2 regions of the Streptomyces sp. NBC_01433 genome follow, and region 1 is predicted to be linked to the other one. Evidence: riboswitches for the same ligand, from Rfam matches in the RefSeq annotation. Region 1 holds a riboswitch; the other holds the start of a gene.
What was found. Region 1 has a riboswitch for glycine ahead of gcvP (aminomethyl-transferring glycine dehydrogenase). Riboswitches for the same ligand answer to the same signal wherever they lie in the genome.
Positions count from the first base shown of each region.

Region 1 (3,398 bases):
GAACTTGCCGGGCTTGGCCAGGCCGACCAGCGCGTTGAGGTTGGCGCCGTCGACGTACACCTGGCCGCCCGCGTCGTGCACCTCACCGCAGATGGCGGCGACGTGCTCCTCGAAGACGCCGTGCGTCGACGGGTACGTGATCATGAGCACGGCCAGCTCGTCGCGGTGCAGCTCGATCTTGGCGCGCAGGTCCGCGATGTCGACCTCGCCGTCGTCGGCGGTCTTCACCACGACGACCTTCATGCCCGCCATGACGGCGCTCGCGGCATTGGTGCCGTGGGCCGAGGACGGAATGAGACACACCGTGCGCCGGTCGTCGCCGTTGGCCCGGTGGTACGCCCGGACGGCCAGCAGACCGGCGAACTCACCCTGCGAACCCGCGTTGGGCTGGATCGACACGGCGTCGTAGCCGGTGACCTCGGCGAGCCTCTCCTCCAGCTCACGGATGAGGGTGAGGAAGCCCTGCGCCTGCTCGGCGGGGGCGAAGGGGTGCAGCGCGCCGAACTCGGGCCAGGTGATCGACTCCATCTCGGCGGTCGCGTTCAGCTTCATGGTGCAGGAGCCGAGCGGGATCATGCCGCGGTCCAGCGCGTAGTCCCGGTCGGCGAGCTTGCGCAGGTAGCGCAGCATCGCGGTCTCGGAGCGGTGCTGGTGGAAGACCGGGTGGGTGAGGATGTCGTCGTCGCGCAGCAGGGTGTCGGGCAGCGTGTCGGCGGCCGCGGCGTCCAGTGCCTCGATGTCGCCGTCGGCACCGAAGGCGGCCCAGACGGCGGAGACCTGGGTACGGGTCGTGGTCTCGTCGCAGGAGAGGGAGACCAGGTCCGCGTCGACGAGGCGCAGGTTGACCCCGCGCTCGCGGGCGTCGGCGACCACAGCGGCGGCCTTGCCGGGCACCCGCACGGTCAGGGTGTCGAAGAACGCGCCGTGCACGACGTCGGCGCCGGCCCGACGCAGGCCCTCGGCCAGGATCATGGCGTAGCGGTGGGTGCGCCGGGCGATCGTCCGCAGCCCCTCGGGGCCGTGGTAGACGGCGTACATCCCGGCCATGACGGCGAGCAGCACCTGCGCGGTACAGATGTTGCTGGTGGCCTTCTCGCGGCGGATGTGCTGCTCGCGGGTCTGCAGGGCCAGGCGGTACGCCTTGTTGCCGTCGGCGTCGACGGAGACGCCGACGAGGCGGCCGGGCAGGCTGCGGGCGAACTTCTCCCGGACGGCCATGAACCCGGCGTGCGGACCGCCGAAGCCCATCGGCACGCCGAAGCGCTGGGTGGTGCCGACCGCGATGTCCGCGCCCAGCTCGCCGGGCGAGGTGAGCAGGGTGAGCGCCAGCAGGTCGGCGGCCACGGTGACGATCGCACCGAGCTCGTGGGCCTGCTCGATCACGGGCTTGATGTCGCGGACGGCTCCGGAGGCACCGGGGTACTGGAGCAGCACGCCGAAGACGCCGCGTTCCACGAGCTCCGCCGGGATACCGCCGGTGAGGTCGGCGACGACGACCTCGACACCGGTCGGCTCCGCGCGGGTCTCGATCACGGCGACGGTCTGCGGCAGGGTGTCCGCGTCGACCAGGAAGACGCCGTTCTTGACCTTGCCGACACGCCGTGCCAGCGCCATGGCCTCGGCGGCCGCGGTGCCCTCGTCGAGCAGGGAGGCGCCGGAGGTGGGCAGCCCGGTCAGCTCGGCGACCATCGTCTGGAAGTTGAGGAGGGCTTCGAGCCGCCCCTGGGAGATCTCCGGCTGGTACGGCGTGTAGGCCGTGTACCAGGCGGGGTTCTCCATGACGTTGCGCAGGATCACCGGCGGGGTGAACGTGCCGTAGTAGCCGAGCCCGATCATCGGGGCGAGCACCTGGTTGCGGTCGGCGAGCGAGCGCAGTTCGGCCAGTACCTCGGCCTCGGTACGGGCCGACGGAAGCTTCAGGGCCTCCGCGCTCTTGATCACGTCGGGCACCGCGGCGGCGGTGAGCTCGTCGAGCGAGCCGTAGCCGACCTGGGCGAGCATCTTCGCCTGGGCCGCACCATCGGGCCCTATGTGGCGCTGCTCGAACGGAATGCCCTGTTCCAGCTGGGAGAGCGGGGTGCGACGGGGGGTCATGATGGAGGCCTCCTGGTCTGTCACGACCTGCGAGGGGCACCACGGCGTGGGTGCCCGAACGGCCTCCCCCTCTGTCATCTCAACCTGAGAGCTTCACCGGCCCGCCTCACGGCACACCGGCTTTCACCGTCGGTGAGGGAGGGATCCGTCCCGGCACATGCCCGCACGAAACCCGCCCTGCTTTCCAGAGTGACCTCATCCGTGCGGTACGGGGGCCTGAGAGATTCCGGGGAGGATTTGCTCCTTCGGCGCCTCCGGATTCTGCACCGGAGGACTCTCCCGCACGGGGTCAGCAGCCATCTGCCAGCCTACCAGCGGGGTCCGTGCCGGATTTCTCGAGTGGCCAATGCCTGGGATCTGCACTTTTGTAGTGCTTGTGGAGTAGTTGCGACCACCCGAGCAGTTGCGACCAGTGGGAGGCACCGTGCAGACCGACATCGATCCGCGCAGCCTGATCGGCCGCAAGGCATTCGACCGCGAGGGCGCCAAGATCGGAACGGTTGATGAGGTCTATCTGGACGATGCGACCGGAGTCCCGGAGTGGGCGGCCGTGCGCACCGGACTCTTCAGCAGAGACGCCTTCGTCCCCCTGGAACCGAGCGAGCTCGTCGGGGATTCGCTGCGGATTCCCTTCGACCGCGCGTTGATCAAGGACGCGCCCGACTTCGGCGTCGGCCGGCATCTCTCCCCGGAGCAGGAACTGCAGCTCTACCGCCATTACGGGCTGGACTCCCCGCCCACGGAGGAGACCGGGCCGGACCGCGACTTCGGCAAGCTGGCCGGCCAGGAGGAATAGTCGGCGGGGTCCCGCACCAACGGCAGCGGATCGGCCGGACTCAGCTCCGGGTCGTCGACGCGGAACGTACGTACACGGCCGGGTTCGTCGCCCGGCTCCTCGAACCGAACCGTCACCCGGCCCACCCCGCTCCCCTGCACCCAGCCGTGGCCGTGCGTCTCGTGCCGTACGTCGTGTCCGGCCGGCCAGAGCCGGGCGGCGAGCAGCTCGGCGCTCTCCTGCGCCGCTTCCTCCACGGCGGCCCCGGTGTCCATCGTGCCGTCGTCCGCCGCCGTGCTTTCCTGGGCCTCCGCCTCCGCCGCGTGCCGGGCATCGGCGGCCTGCGCGAAGAGATCCTCCTGGGTGAAGTCGGCGAGCCCCGTGACGCCCACTCCCAGGAGCCGTACGCCCCCGGTGGTGTCCACTGCCTCCAGCAGCCTCGCGGCCGCCTCACGCACCACTGTGGGGTCGTCCGTGGGCCCTCTGAGGGTCTCGGAGCGGGTCAGGGTCGAGAAGTCGTACCGGCGCA
Region 1 is NZ_JAPEPM010000001.1:5,757,630-5,761,027, reverse strand. It holds gene gcvP (aminomethyl-transferring glycine dehydrogenase) at 1-2,094, opposite strand, end outside; glycine riboswitch at 2,289-2,386, opposite strand; gene OG413_RS25795 (PRC-barrel domain-containing protein) at 2,519-2,890, shown strand; gene OG413_RS25790 (DNA polymerase IV) at 2,812-3,398, opposite strand, start outside.

Region 2 (3,398 bases), 5.3 Mb from region 1:
GGGCGGCGGCAGCGGCAGACCGACGGCGCCGCCGGGGTTCACCGCGATGCCGACCTGCGGGGGCAGGCCGCGGGCGAAGTCGCGGGCGGGTGCCACGGTGAAGGACATCTGGGTGCCGACGCAGGCCAGGAACTGCGCCTCGGAGCTGAACACGGGGACGTAGGCGACGCCCTCGATCTCCATCATCGGCAGGTCGAGGTCGGCGCTCTCCGGGCTGCCTCCGTTGGGCAGCGGCACCCAGACCGCGCTGCGCCCGAGCACCTCGACGAGCCGCCCGCCCGCCTCCGGGACGCCGATCGAGGCGACGAGCACGTCTTCGAGCTCGTTGGCCGGCCACCCCTGCTGCGGATGCGTCTGTGCCGGTACCGAAATGTCCACTGGCTCGGTGTCCCTCTCTCGACCGTGCGTTCCGGCGGAAACCCTAGCCTCCCCGGGACGTCGTCCGTCCAGCTGCCGGACGGACGACCGGGAGCCCGAGGGCTGTGCGTCCGCGAACGGGCCTGGCACGCCCGCTCCGGAACATCCGCTTCCGCCCGTTTGCTCCGACCGGCCCGCCCCCGGACGTCCATTTCCGCACGCCCACCCCTACACGTCCGCGAACGAGATCCGGCCGAGCACCCCGGCCGCCTCACGGTCCAGCAGCACCGCCGAGGCACACCCCGGGGGCAGCAGACCCAGCTCCGTGTCGTGCAGCAGCCGGCCGACCGAGCGCCGGTGCCGGGCGAAGGCGTAGCCGGAGACGCCCCGGCCGCGCTCGCGCTGCCCTTCGCGCGCCACTTCGGGCGTGACGTCGAGCAGGACGAGGTGGAGGATGCGGCCCCGGCGCCTGGCATGCCGGGCGAGCCAGCGCCGTACCCACGCCTGCGTACCGCAGTCGTGCACGACGACGGACTCGCCGGAGCGCAGCACCCGCCACAGCCCGAGATAGTGGGCCGCCCGGACCAGCGGGCGGTAGAGGGCGTACGGGAGTAAGCGGGGCAGCGCGCCGGCCCAGGTGTCCCGGGTGTCCTGGGAATCGATGGCGCGGTCCGTCACGGCCCGCCTGATCAGTGTCGACTTTCCGCTGCCGGGCAGCCCGGAGACCACCACCAGATCGCCCGCCGCGAAGTCCAGGCTGTGCGGGCTGCGCCCGGCCCGGTCCCGCAGATCACGCACCACCGGCGCGTGCGTGCCCAGCATTTCCCGGGCGGGTGCGCCCGGCTGCGCGGGCATCGCGCCGTGCGCCACCCCCGCGGTCGTCGCGTACCGCTGCAACGTCATCGCCCTCCCCCTGTCGGGTCACCCACACCTGCCCAAGAAGTGTAAAGAAAAGGTAATGCGGCACAACTGGGCCCGCCGCCCAAGTCGGTGGGGACCGGACGCCCCACTCTCCCGTACGGCATGCGATGATGAGCCCGCCAACTGCATACCGGCCGTTTGAATCCGCGCGGGAGAGTTCCGGCCACTGTGTGTGCCGGGCGCCGAAGGAGCAAGTTCCTCCCTTGAATCTCTCAGGCCCCGTACCGCGTGGATGAGGCAGATCTGAAAAGCGAGCCGCCCGGCGGCTCCACCCAAGGTGCAAGCCGAACCCGGCGAGGGCTGACCCCTTCAGGGCCTTTCGGCGAACCTCTCAGGTTCCGATGACAGATGGGGAGGGATCGCCCTCTGTCGTCATGCCCTGGAGCCGAATCCATGAGCAATGCCCCCCGTCACACAGCCCTCGACGCCCTGCACCGTTCGCTGGGCGCGACCATGACCGACTTCGCGGGCTGGGACATGCCGCTGCGGTACGCCAGTGAGCGCGACGAGCACAACGCCGTACGCACCCGGGCCGGTCTCTTCGACCTGTCACACATGGGCGAGATCACGGTCACCGGGCCGCAGGCCGCCGCCTTCCTGAGCTTCGCGCTGGTCGGCAACATCGCGACCGTCGGCACCGGCCGCGCCCGCTACACGATGATCGTCGGGAGCGACGGCGGCATCCTGGACGACCTGATCGTCTACCGCCTGGGCGAGAGCGAGTACATGGTCGTCGCCAACGCGGGCAACGCCCAGATCGTGCTGGACGCGCTGCGGGACCGGGTGGCCGGCTTCGACGCCGAGGTGCGCGACGACCGGGACGCGTACGCGTTGCTCGCCGTCCAGGGCCCGCAGTCGCCCGCCATCCTGAAGGCCGTCACGGACGCCGACCTGGATGGCCTGAAGTACTACGCGGGTCTGCCCGGCACGGTCGCCGGGGTGCCCGCGCTCATCGCCCGTACGGGCTACACCGGCGAGGACGGCTTCGAACTGTTCGTCGCCCCCGAGCACGCCGAGCAGCTGTGGCGGGCGCTCACCGAGGCCGGCGCCCCGCACGGCCTGATCCCCTGCGGGCTCTCCTGCCGCGACACGCTGCGCCTGGAGGCGGGCATGCCGCTGTACGGGCACGAGCTGACGACCGCGCTGACCCCGTTCGACGCGGGTCTGGGCCGGGTCGTGAAGTTCGAGAAGGAGGGCGACTTCGTCGGGCGCGAGGCTCTCACGGCCGCCGCCGAGCGCGCCGAGACCGCCCCGCCGCGCAAGCTCGTCGGCCTGATCGCCGAGGGCCGCCGGGTCCCCCGCGCCGGTTTCGCGGTCGTCGCCGACGGCAAGGTGATCGGCGAGGTCACCTCCGGCGCCCCGTCGCCCACCCTGGGCAAGCCGATCGCCATGGCGTACGTGGACGCGGCCTTCGCCACGCCCGGCACCGCGGGCGTCGGCGTGGACATCCGGGGCACGCACGAGCCCTACGAGGTCGTCGCGCTGCCGTTCTACAAGCGCGAGAAGTGACATCCGGGGCATTCCACCGCCCCGGAAGTGACACATTCGCGTCTCACACCGTAAGACCACCGTTCATCAGCACTCCCCCGCGTACAGGAGAATTCAGGTCATGAGCAACCCCCAGCAGCTGCGGTACAGCAAGGAGCACGAGTGGCTGTCGGCCGTCGAGGACGGCGTGGCCACGATCGGTATCACCGAGTACGCGGCCAACGCGCTCGGTGACGTCGTCTACGCCCAGCTCCCCGATGTCGGCGACACGGTGACCGCGGGCGAGACCTGCGGCGAGCTGGAGTCGACCAAGTCGGTCAGCGACCTGTACTCCCCGGTCACGGGTGAGGTCGTCGCGGCGAACCAGGACGTCGTGGACGACCCGTCGCTGGTGAACTCCGCTCCCTTCGAGGGCGGCTGGCTGTTCAAGGTACGTGTGGCGGAGGAGCCGGGCGACCTGCTCTCCGCAGACGAGTACACCGCGTTCTCCGGCAACTGAGACCCTAGGGAACCCCTGATGTCGCTTCTCAACTCCTCCCTCCACGAGCTGGACCCGGACGTCGCCGCCGCCGTCGACGCCGAGCTCCACCGTCAGCAGTCCACCCTCGAAATGATCGCGTCGGAGAACTTCG
Region 2 is NZ_JAPEPM010000001.1:491,764-495,161, forward strand. It holds gene OG413_RS02100 (enhanced serine sensitivity protein SseB) at 1-378, opposite strand, end outside; gene OG413_RS02105 (AAA family ATPase) at 586-1,260, opposite strand; glycine riboswitch at 1,418-1,515, shown strand; gene gcvT (glycine cleavage system aminomethyltransferase GcvT) at 1,672-2,787, shown strand; gene gcvH (glycine cleavage system protein GcvH) at 2,888-3,265, shown strand; gene glyA (serine hydroxymethyltransferase) at 3,284-3,398, shown strand, end outside.
Region 2: linked by a shared signal. The riboswitch ahead of gcvT (glycine cleavage system aminomethyltransferase GcvT) and the one ahead of gcvP (aminomethyl-transferring glycine dehydrogenase) in region 1 are both predicted to bind glycine.